2 regions of the Alkalihalobacillus sp. MEB130 genome follow, and region 2 is predicted to be linked to the other one. Evidence: riboswitches for the same ligand, from Rfam matches in the RefSeq annotation. Region 2 holds a riboswitch; the other holds the start of a gene.
The links. A riboswitch is a leader RNA that binds a small molecule or an ion and turns the genes downstream of it on or off. The one in region 2 is predicted to bind cobalamin.
Positions count from the first base shown of each region.

Region 1 (5,509 bases), on a different contig from region 2:
CACAACAAGCTTCTCCATTTTAGGAGATATTATTGGGAATGTTGTAGGGGATAGAGGATCAGTTGAGTACATTGTTCCAATAGGAGAAGAACCACACGAATATGAGCCGGTACCAAGTGATTTTCGAAAGGTAAGTGATTCTGACGTTTTTTATGTGAATGGTCTTGGCTTAGAAGAGTGGCTTGGAAAGTTAGTTGAAAGCGTTGGAGATGTTACAATTGTCTCTGTGAGTGATGGTATTACACCTATTATGCTTGAAGGTGATGAGGAAGAAGATCCTCATGCTTGGATGAGTGTAGCAAATGTGAAAGTGTATGTGGAAAATATTGTAGAAGATTTAATTGAGCGTGACCCTGAAGGTGAGAGCACATATCGCGAAAATGCAGATGCTTACTTAGAGGAATTAGAAGAATTAGATGCATTTATTACATCAGAAATTGAAGGAATTCCTGAAGAAAACCGTGTCATTGTTGTGAGTGAAGATGCGTTTAAATATTTTGGTGAAGCATATGGCTTCCAAACAGAGGGTGTTTGGGAAATCAATTCACATGAAGAAGGCACACCAGGACAGATTGCTCGAGTAATTGATGTAGTAAATGATCAAAATATTCCTGCCATCTTTGTTGAAACAACGGTTGATCGCCGTTACATGGAATCTGTCTCCGGCGATACGGGCGTAGAAATTGCTGGTGAAGTGTATACAGATGCCGTTGGGCAAGAAGGCAGTGGCGCTGAGACGTATGTATTAATGATGAAACATAACGTTGAAACATTTGTAAACGGCTTAAAATAATATAAAGGAAGAAAGTGACTCAGATTGTTTTTGAGTTGCTTTCTTTTTTTTTGTTTGAATCATATTAATGAATCGTTTAAAATGATATTAAATCGTAATTATTACGTTTTGTATACATGTAGAAAGGAAGAGTAGAAATGTTTGAATGGACAATAATTGGTGGAGGGATTCAAGGATCCACGTTAGCAACGTATTTAATTAAAAGAAACGGTACATCGATTTCTAACTTAGCAATCATTGATCCACATCGTGAACCGTTATTCACTTGGAAGAAGTGTACAAAAACAGTTGAAATGCCATTTTTAAGATCGCCATCTATCCATCACCTTGATGTTGATCCATTTTCTCTCGAGAAATATGCAAAAGCGAAAGGAGGGAAAATGTCTGCTCACTTTTATGGTCCTTATGATCGACCTTCCCTTTCTATTTTTAATGAACATTGCGATTCTCTTTTTGAAGAGATTGAATTGAAAAAAAGTTGGATTCAAGGGCGTGTGAACAAACTTCAAAGGGTGGATAAGCACTGGCTAGTTACACTAATGGGAGAAAGACAAATTAAGAGTAAGAATGTGGTGTTAGCAATGGGATTAAGTGACCAGCCGTGTTGGCCAGGTTGGGCAAGTGAATTGAAAGTACAAGGAGCTAATATTCACCATATCTATGATAACAATGAAAATCAGCATATCTCTTCTGAGGGAGAAATAGTCATTATAGGTGGAGGAATAAGTGCAATACATACAGCTTTAAAATGGAGTAACTTACGACCAGGAAAAGTAAAACTGCTTACAAGACATCCCCTTCGTACACATCAGTTTGATTCCGATCCAGGTTGGTTAGGTCCGAAGAAGATGAAATCATTTGAAAAGGTTACATGTCTTGAAGAAAGAAGGAAGATTATTGCTAATGCAAGGTTCAGAGGGTCAATCCCACAAGAGCTTAAGATGAAAGTAATAAGTGCGGGTAGGGAAGGGCGTCTTGAACTCTTAATTGATAACGTATCCAAAGCATTATATGAAAAAGAGGAAATAGTACTAGAATTAGAAAAGACATCTATTAGAACAGACCATGTCTTATTAGCTACGGGTTTTCACGCCTCTCCTCCAGGTATCGAATGGTTACAACCTACTATAGAAAAGGAACAACTGCACTGTGCAAATTGCGGGTATCCGATTGTATCCGAAGACTCTTTGCAATGGGGAGAAAATCTTTATGTAATGGGTGCATTGGCTGAACTGGTAATTGGACCAGTCTCTAGAAACATATCAGGTGCTAGAAGAGGAGCGGAGAGAATTGTTCAATCTCAAATGAGATAAATGAGAAGTAAGTGAAAAGTATCATAATGAAAAATAGGAAGGAGATTCTAAAAACAAAGAATCTCCTTCCTATTTCATTTCTGTGAACATCCGAGTAATTACGCTTCTATATATTGAGGGAGTGGGTCATGTAGTTTTGTCCAATCTGAAGCCATTTCTATATCGGTTAATAAGCAGTGATCTAAAGAACTGCTTATTTGCTCATGATCCATGTCGATTCCAATTAGGACTAGTTCGGTCATTCGGTCACCAAATTCTGGATGCCATTTTGCTTGGAGTTCCGGATCATCAAGAAGAGTTTGGTGTTGCTCTTCTTCGGGGTACGCAGCTACCCATTCTCCAGCACCTTGAATAGTAACTAAAGAACCTGATTGAGATAGTAAGCCAGCCATGTTGTTTCTTGATGCAATCCAAATAAATCCTTTTGCGCGAACAACGTCTACTGGCCAATTTTCTAACCAGTTCATATATCGTTCAGGGTGAAATGGCTTTCTGCTTCGATAAACAAAGGAAGAAACTCCATATTCCTCTGTTTCTGGAGTATGCTCTTCATTTAATTCTTTGATCCAGCCAGCAGATTGACTAACTTTTTCAAAATCAAATTTGTTAGTATCCAAAATCGAAACTAAGTCAACTTTTGAGTAAGACGTTGGAATAATATTTGCGTCAGCATTTAATTTACGTAAGAATCCTAGTAATTCTTTTTTATCGACTTCTTTTAGCATCTCAATCTTATTAAGGACAATAACATCAGCAAATTCGATCTGATCGACTAGCAAGTCTGAGATTTCACGCGTGTCGTTTTCATCTGTACCTTCTTTACGGTCAAGAAGTGACTCACCTGATGCATAATCATCCCAAAAGCGGTTCGCGTCAACAACCGTTACCATCGTATCTAACTTGCACTTTTTCGTTAAATCAATCCCGAGTTCTTCGTCACTATACGTAAATGTTTGAGCAACAGGAACAGGTTCACTTATACCTGAAGATTCAATTACAATATAATCAATATTACCTGCGTCCACGATTCGCTCAACCTCTTGCATTAAGTCTTCTCGCAGAGTACAGCAAATACAGCCGTTTTGAAGTTCTACTAATTTTTCTTCTGTTCTAGTGAAACCATTATTTTTAACGAGCCTGGCGTCAATATTTATTTCGCTCATATCGTTAACAATGACCGCAACTTTTAATCCTTCGCGGTTGGATAAGATGTGATTTAACAATGTTGTTTTACCAGAACCTAAGTACCCACTTAGTACGGTAACAGGAATTTTTTGCATGATCGTTCTCCTTTGTCATTCAATAGTGTTTCTTTAATCTTCACAAATAGTAATGGTTACGATTTGTATTTTATCGTTCTTTTATCTATTTGTAAACACCTTATGAATGATAGAACAATTTCTTAGATGAGAGTTTACAAATTTTGTTCATTTTCTATCGTAGTAAAAATAATATTAAAAGGCTTATTTACAAAGTACATATAACTCTCTTATAATTGCTCATAGAGCTAAAAATGAATATTAGACAAATAGGTTTCTTGAATGTTCATGTTTTTCTACATTTAAGACTAAGAGGGAAGTTGGTGTAAATCCAACACGGTCCCGCCACTGTATACGATGAGGATGGTTAGATTAAATCCACTGTGTGTTGTCACATGGGAAGGATAACCTACGATGATTCGTAAGTCAGGAGACCTGCCTATTTGTACGATTAAGCTTCCTCGAGGAAAGGAATGTTTAAAGCGCAAGTAATTTACCATTTATGTAGATTGCTATTAGGTTTATATGACTTATAGACTGAATACATATGTGTCTTTAACATTCACGCTTTTCCTATGGAATAGCGTTTTTTTGTGCTCAAAATTAAAGGGGGAAAGAAGAAATGAATGTTGAGTTTTTGAAAAAGTGGGGGTTGTTTGGTCTAGTATTATTCTTTATGGCAGCTATCATTGTTGGCTGTGGAATCCAAGAGCAAAATAGTCCAGATGAGCCAAGTGTTACTGAATCAGATGTTGAAGAGGAAAAAAGTGACTCAGGAGATAGTGACGATCTCTTTCCAGTTACGATTACAGATGATGCTGGTCGCGAAGTAACAATTGAAACAGAGCCTGAATCGATTGTTTCTATTCAAGCGAGTAATACTGAGATCACGTTTGCTTTAGGATTAGGAGATAAAGTAATTGGTGTTTCGGATTTTTGTAATTACCCTGCCGAAGCCCTTGAAGTTGAAAAGGTAGGCGGTCAAGATATGAATGCCGAACTAGTTCTTACTCTATTACCAGATATTGCACTCGTAACAGATTATCATTACAATACACACCCAGATATTCTGGAACAATACGAAGAAGCGGGCATTAACGTTGTCGTTGTTGGAAGTTCAACTTCATTTGATGATGTTTACGATAAGATTGAAATGATTGCAACTGTTACTGGAAGTCAGTCTGCAGGAGGAGAAATCATCTCTGACATGAAGGAGCGCCACGACGCTATTAAAGAACAAGCAGAAGAATTGGTTACAGAACAGAAAAAAGTTTGGGTTGAAGTTTCGCCAGCTCCAGATATCTTTACAACTGGACAAAATACGTTTATGCATGAAATGCTTGAATCGATTCAAGCTATTAATGCAGCAGAAGAACAAGAGGGTTGGGTAACTTTGACAGAAGAAGAGATTGTTCAATTGAACCCTGATGTTATTATAACGACGTATGGTTACTATGTAGAGAATCCAAGAGACGATGTTCTTGCACGTGATGGATGGGCTGAGGTACCTGCAATTAAAAATGAACAAGTATATGATGTTGATAATGATACAGTTACTCGTCCTGGACCTCGTTTAATCGAAGGAGTGGAAACTCTTGCGAAACTTATCTATCCTGACGTTTTTGAGCAATAAGATTGTTTGGTTGTATATCGTAATTGGAGGGTTTGTACTTGGTACAACCCTCCTTGGTTTATTGGTAAGCAGTGTTATCATTTCGATTCCTATCATTTTACATATTGTTGCTGAAAATAGTTTGAACCTTGGATGGTTAGAAGAGGTTCCTAGAAATGAAGAAATGATTATCTGGAATATTCGGTTCCCTCGTGTTCTCCTTGCCTTTTTCGTTGGAGCTTCTCTTGGACTAGCTGGTGCTGCTTTTCAAGGACTTTTACGCAATCCGCTTGCTGATCCCTATACGATCGGTGTCTCATCAGGTGCAGCACTTGGAGCGGTATCTGTTTTATTCTTTCAAGTGACGATTGTCGGATTAGGAAGTTTTACTTTGCCGGTTGTTGCGATAATAAGTGGATTTATTACGTTATTAGTTGTGTTTGGTCTCGTGCGATTGAGTAGTCGTAGTTTGGCCATTGAAACAATCATCCTTGCGGGAATTATTATTAGTGCCTTTATTGGTGCTGTTACC
Region 1 is NZ_JAOANA010000002.1:368,516-374,024, reverse strand. Features, by position in the region: gene N0O92_RS03600 (metal ABC transporter substrate-binding protein) at 1-793, shown strand, start outside; gene N0O92_RS03595 (FAD/NAD(P)-binding protein) at 931-2,106, shown strand; gene N0O92_RS03590 (GTP-binding protein) at 2,205-3,386, opposite strand; cobalamin riboswitch at 3,620-3,822, shown strand; gene N0O92_RS03585 (ABC transporter substrate-binding protein) at 3,988-4,998, shown strand; gene N0O92_RS03580 (FecCD family ABC transporter permease) at 4,961-5,509, shown strand, end outside.
Region 1: another riboswitch for cobalamin. It lies ahead of N0O92_RS03585 (ABC transporter substrate-binding protein); the one in region 2 lies ahead of N0O92_RS05895 (DUF4430 domain-containing protein).

Region 2 (5,509 bases):
GATGCGATTTATCAAGAAGTGAAACAAGAAATGAAAAATAATAAATGTTATTTCTTAAACGAAGAAGAACGAGCAAAAGTTGAGAAGTTAGTGATTAATGAAACAACATGCGCAGTAAATGCAGATATCGTTGGGAAGTCAGCTGCTTTTATTGCCAACCTTGCTGGTGTAACAGTTCCTGAAGATACAAAAATTTTACTTGCTGAATTAAAAGGTGTTGGACCTGAGTTTCCATTATCAAGAGAAAAGCTTAGTCCGGTTTTAGCTTGTTACCGTGCTCGCTCTACAGAAGAGGGGATGAGACGAGCGGAAGAAATGTTAGAGTTTGGTGGCCTTGGTCATTCTGCTGTTATTCATACAAATAATGAAGATATAGTGAAACAATTTGGATTAAGAATGAAGGCTTGCCGAATCATTGCCAATGCTCCTTCTTCTCAAGGTGCAATTGGAGACATCTATAATGCCTTCTTGCCGTCTCTTACACTAGGTTGTGGATCTTATGGAAAAAACTCTGTCTCTTCAAATGTTGGAACAGTGAATTTAATTAATGTCAAAAAAGTAGCACGGAGAAATGCTAATATGCAATGGTTTAAAATCCCACCAAAAGTTTATTTTGAAAAACATTCAACACAATATTTAGCCGTAATGCCTAACATTACGAAAGCGTTTATTGTGACAGATCCTGGTATGGTAAAACTAGGATATGTTGATAAGGTGTTACATTATTTACGTCAAAGACCAGACTATGTTCATTGTGAAGTCTTCTCTGAAGTAGAGCCTGATCCATCTATTGAAACAGTGGAAAAAGGGGCAGAGATGATGAGAAGTTTTGAACCAGATTGCATTATTGCACTTGGTGGTGGATCTGCAATGGATGCAGCAAAAGGAATGTGGTTATTTTATGAGCATCCAGACACTGACTTTGTTGGGTTAAAGCAGAAGTTTTTAGACATTCGTAAACGCGTATTTAAATATCCGAAGTTAGGTAGTATGGCGCAATTTGTTGCTATTCCGACAACGTCTGGAACTGGATCTGAGGTTACATCATTCTCTGTTATCACAGATAAAAAACAAAACATCAAATATCCGCTAGCTGATTATGAATTAACTCCTGATGTGGCTATTATTGATCCGCAATTTGTCATGACGGTTCCCAAACATGTAACAGCTGATACGGGAATGGATGTATTAACACATGCGATTGAGGCCTATGTTTCTATCATGGCTAATGACTATACAGATGGTCTTGCGATTAAAGCCATTCAACTAGTATTTGAGTATTTACCTCGTGCTTATCGAAATGGCAACGATGAGGTAGCGCGTGAAAAAATGCATAATGCTTCCACTATTGCTGGGATGGCCTTTGCGAATGCATTCCTCGGCATTAACCATAGCTTGGCACATAAATTAGGGGCTGAATTCCATATTGCACACGGACGTTCAAACACTATTTTAATGCCACATGTAATACGCTATAACGCAATGAAACCAACTAAATTTGCTGCCTTCCCTAAATACGAGCATTTTGTGGCAGACAAGCGCTATGCGGAGATTGCAAGAATACTGGGTTTACCAGCTGCTACAACAGCAGAAGGAGTAGAAAGCCTCGTTCAAGCGATTATTAAACTTGCAAAAGAAATGGATATTCCAATGAGTATTAAAGAGAATGGCGTCGATGAAAAAGTATTCGAAAGCAAAGTAGAATATTTAGCAGAACGTGCATTTGAAGATCAATGTACAACGGCAAATCCAAAATTGCCATTAGTAAAAGAGTTAGCAGAAGTCTATCGTTTAGCGTATAAAGGTGTGTAACAATCGCAAAAAGGTGTTCTAATGGTCTAGTAAGCCATGGAACACCTTCTTTTTTGCTGTCTACTAGTTATTTTTACTATAGTTACGAGCATATTTTTACTAGAGAGAGACAAGTACTGCGCCAAACTTCCTTTGACCTTCATAGATTACTATGATCTTAAATTTAAAGGAGGTATGAGAAGTGTTTGGCTTTCAAATGGTGCAAATGGTTCGATCTTATGCTCATAAAATGGATAAGCCGTTACGTGAGAAGGTTTTACACCTTTACAAACCATTTAAGTGGACGCCTTGTTTTTTGCATAAGATGGTAGAAGGAGCAATGAAAAGAACTCGAAGAATGAGCGTGATTATAGAATTTAAAGGTGGTTGCTACAAAGAAGGCTGCTTAAATATGAATCAAATTTTTAATAGGCATTTCGGGAGTAAAATGAGAAATGAATTTTCTGCTATATCTTGTTGTAGTGCGGATTTAACTCCTGCCGTACTAGAGGAGCTTCTGGAAGGTTGTCCTCAAATTAAGAAAATTTCTTTGAATCGAGAAGTTCAAGCTTTGCTTAATACAGCTGTCAGCTCTGCAAATGCGAGAAACGTGATTCGGAATGAGAGAGTGCTAACTGGAAGAGGAGTGACTGTTGCAGTGTTAGATACAGGAATTCATCCTCATCAAGATCTCTCGGGAAGGATTGTTGATTTCGTTGATTTTATTAATCAAAGAAGCGAGCCATATGACGATAATGGGCATGGAACTCATTGTGCTGGGGATGCTGTTGGTAATGGGGCAGCGTCAAATGGCATGTACATGGGACCTGCTCCTGAAGCTAATGTAGTTGGGGTCAAAGTATTGAATAAGGTTGGATCTGGTTCCCTTGAAACGGTCATGCAAGGTGTACAATGGTGTATCGACTATAACAATCGCAATCCAAATCAACCAATACACGTAATAAATCTGTCATTAGGTGCCCCTGCACAGCAGTATGAACATGTCTCTGATGATCCAATGGTACGTATAGTCGAGCAAGCGTGGGAAAGAGGAATCGTTGTTTGTGTAGCCGCTGGGAATTCGGGACCTGATCCATACACGATTGCGAGTCCGGGTGTAAGCGAAAGGGTCATTACTGTTGGTGCCCTTGATGATCGGGATACGGTAGACCGGAGTGATGATGTCGTTGCAAATTTCTCAAGCCGAGGACCAACGATATATGGTAGTCAAAGTCCTGATATACTTGCCCCGGGTGTAAACATTGTTTCATTAAGGTCGCCTAGATCATATTTAGATAAATTACAAAAAGGAAGCAGAATTAATACAGATTATTTTGTTCTATCAGGAACGTCAATGGCCACTCCTATTTGCGCCGGGATTGTCGCACAAATGTTACAACAACATCCAGATTTGACACCAGAGGAAGTGAAACAACGACTTAAAAATGGAACAGATTTATGGAATAACAGAGACCGGAACATTTATGGTGCCGGCTATATCAATGCAGAGCGTTCAATTTAGTACACTAAAGAGGGGTCTGACCCTTACCCCCTGGGGGTAAGGGTCAGACCCCTCTTCTATCAGTGCCTAAAAAAATATATACAAATCTATCTGTTTTTTTGTATAATAATGTCGACATAAAAATATGTAATATAAATAGGTGCTAGAACAATCGAATGATTCTTCTAGCTTAATAGGGAAGTTTGGTTAAAAGCCAACGCGGTCCCGCCACTGTAAATGAGAGCAACCTATAACATGTCACTGTCTAAGTAGATGGGAAGGCATAGGGAGCGATGATCATGAGCCAGGAAACCTGCCTATTTTTATTTTCACCACGTTCTACGAGGATAGAAGGGTGTTAAGACGGAAATAGTTTTGTTTCATTTCTGCTCCTTAACGTCTTCACCTCTATTAAGAGGTTTTTTTTATGCCAAAATAAATAAATCAGATTAGGGAGAGAAGAGAATGAAGAGTGTTACAAATTTGTTTGTGAGCTTTTTATTAGTGTTTGTACTTGCTTTTGGTGGAATTCCAACAGCTACATTCGCAAATTCTAACAATGAAACAATTAAAATAGTTGGAGATAATGAGGTTGTAGTTGATCCAACCGATTTTGTTTTGGAAGATGGAGATACAGCTTTTGACATTCTTCTGAAAGTAGTTGGAGAAGAACATGTTCAATATGAAGATCAAACGTGGGGGAAATATATTACCTCCATTAAAGGTGTAGAAGCGGAAGATACATATTATTGGGCTTTCTATATTAATGGCATTAGCTCATATGTAGGTGCAGATAGTTATGTCGTTCAAGCAGGAGATCAATTAACGTTTAAATATGTTGACTGGACGACAACATCCAATAGTGCGTCTATTACAGTTATTGGAAACGAAAATACGATTTTTGAACCAGCTAGTACACCTTTTATTGAAGGGGCAACAGCTTTTCAATTATTAACGGTCATGGTAGAAGATGTAGACTTCAGCATTCATGAACAATATGGACCGATGATTCATGGAATTGGTGGGGTAGAGGCAGAAGGGACGTATTACTGGGCATTATATATTAATGGTGAGTCTGCTCAAGTTGGAGCAGGCAGCTATGTACTAGAAGATGGAGATGAAATCTCCTTTAAGTATGAGTCTTGGGAACCGTCTGAGGAATTAGTAGAGGAACATGAACAAGGTGTAACGGAAGAAGAACAAGCCGAAGAAAAGCAAGAAGAAGTAAAAGAAGAGACTCAGCCTAGTTTCGATCAAGAGCTTGTTAAAACATCTGTTGATGCAGCAAGTGACTACATCCTAGCTGGTACAATTGGTGAATGGCAAGCTGTAGCATTAAAACAAGCGGGGAAAACGATTCCGAATCGTTATTTAGAAAAAGTGAAACAAGAAATAACGGAAGCAGAAGGACATTTTAGAAACATTACGGATTATGAGCGTTATACGTTAGGAATTTTAGCTGCAGGAGGAGACCCTACTAATTTTGAAGGGTATAATCTTGTTGAAGCTATTTATAATGGCAACGTAACTAGACAAGGGTTAAACGGAGTTATATATGGTTTAATTGCATTAGATAGTGCTAATTTTGAAGTGCCAGAAGATGCAGAGTGGACACGTGAAAAATTAGTAGATTATTTATTAGAAAAGCAAAATAATGATGGCGGTTGGGCTTGGGATTTAAGCTCAACAAGTGATGTTGATACGACATCAATGGTTCTGACAGCTCTTGCTCCTTATGTTAAGAGCAGTGAAATGTCTGCATTATCTATGAATGATAACCATGTAGAACTAGCTGTAGAAGTTGCACTTGAATTTGTAGCAGAGGCTTATCAAACTGGAAAAGTTGATAATAGTTCAACTGCTGCACAAGTCGTTATTGCCTTATCCGCATTAGGAATCGATGCTCATAGTGTAAAATTCACGAGTGATAAAGGTAGTTTAATTGAGTTTTTACTTTCTTTTCAAAATTCGGATGGCGGATTTGATTGGAAAGGTGGGGATGAAAGTGATCCATTCTCCACTGAGCAAGGATTCCGTGGAATTGTAGCTTATCAATTATTTATGCAAGGAAACAGTTCTTTGTATAATTTGCCAGTAAACGAAGTAGAACAACCAGAACAACCAGAACAACCAGAACAACCTGTCGTTAAACAACCAGAGACAGAAGAAATAGAGGAGAAAGCAGAATCTGCACCAAAGAAAGATTCTAATTCTAGC
Region 2 is NZ_JAOANA010000004.1:113,995-119,503, reverse strand. Features, by position in the region: gene adhE (bifunctional acetaldehyde-CoA/alcohol dehydrogenase) at 1-1,812, shown strand, start outside; gene N0O92_RS05900 (S8 family peptidase) at 1,994-3,313, shown strand; cobalamin riboswitch at 3,434-3,627, shown strand; gene N0O92_RS05895 (DUF4430 domain-containing protein) at 3,758-5,509, shown strand, end outside.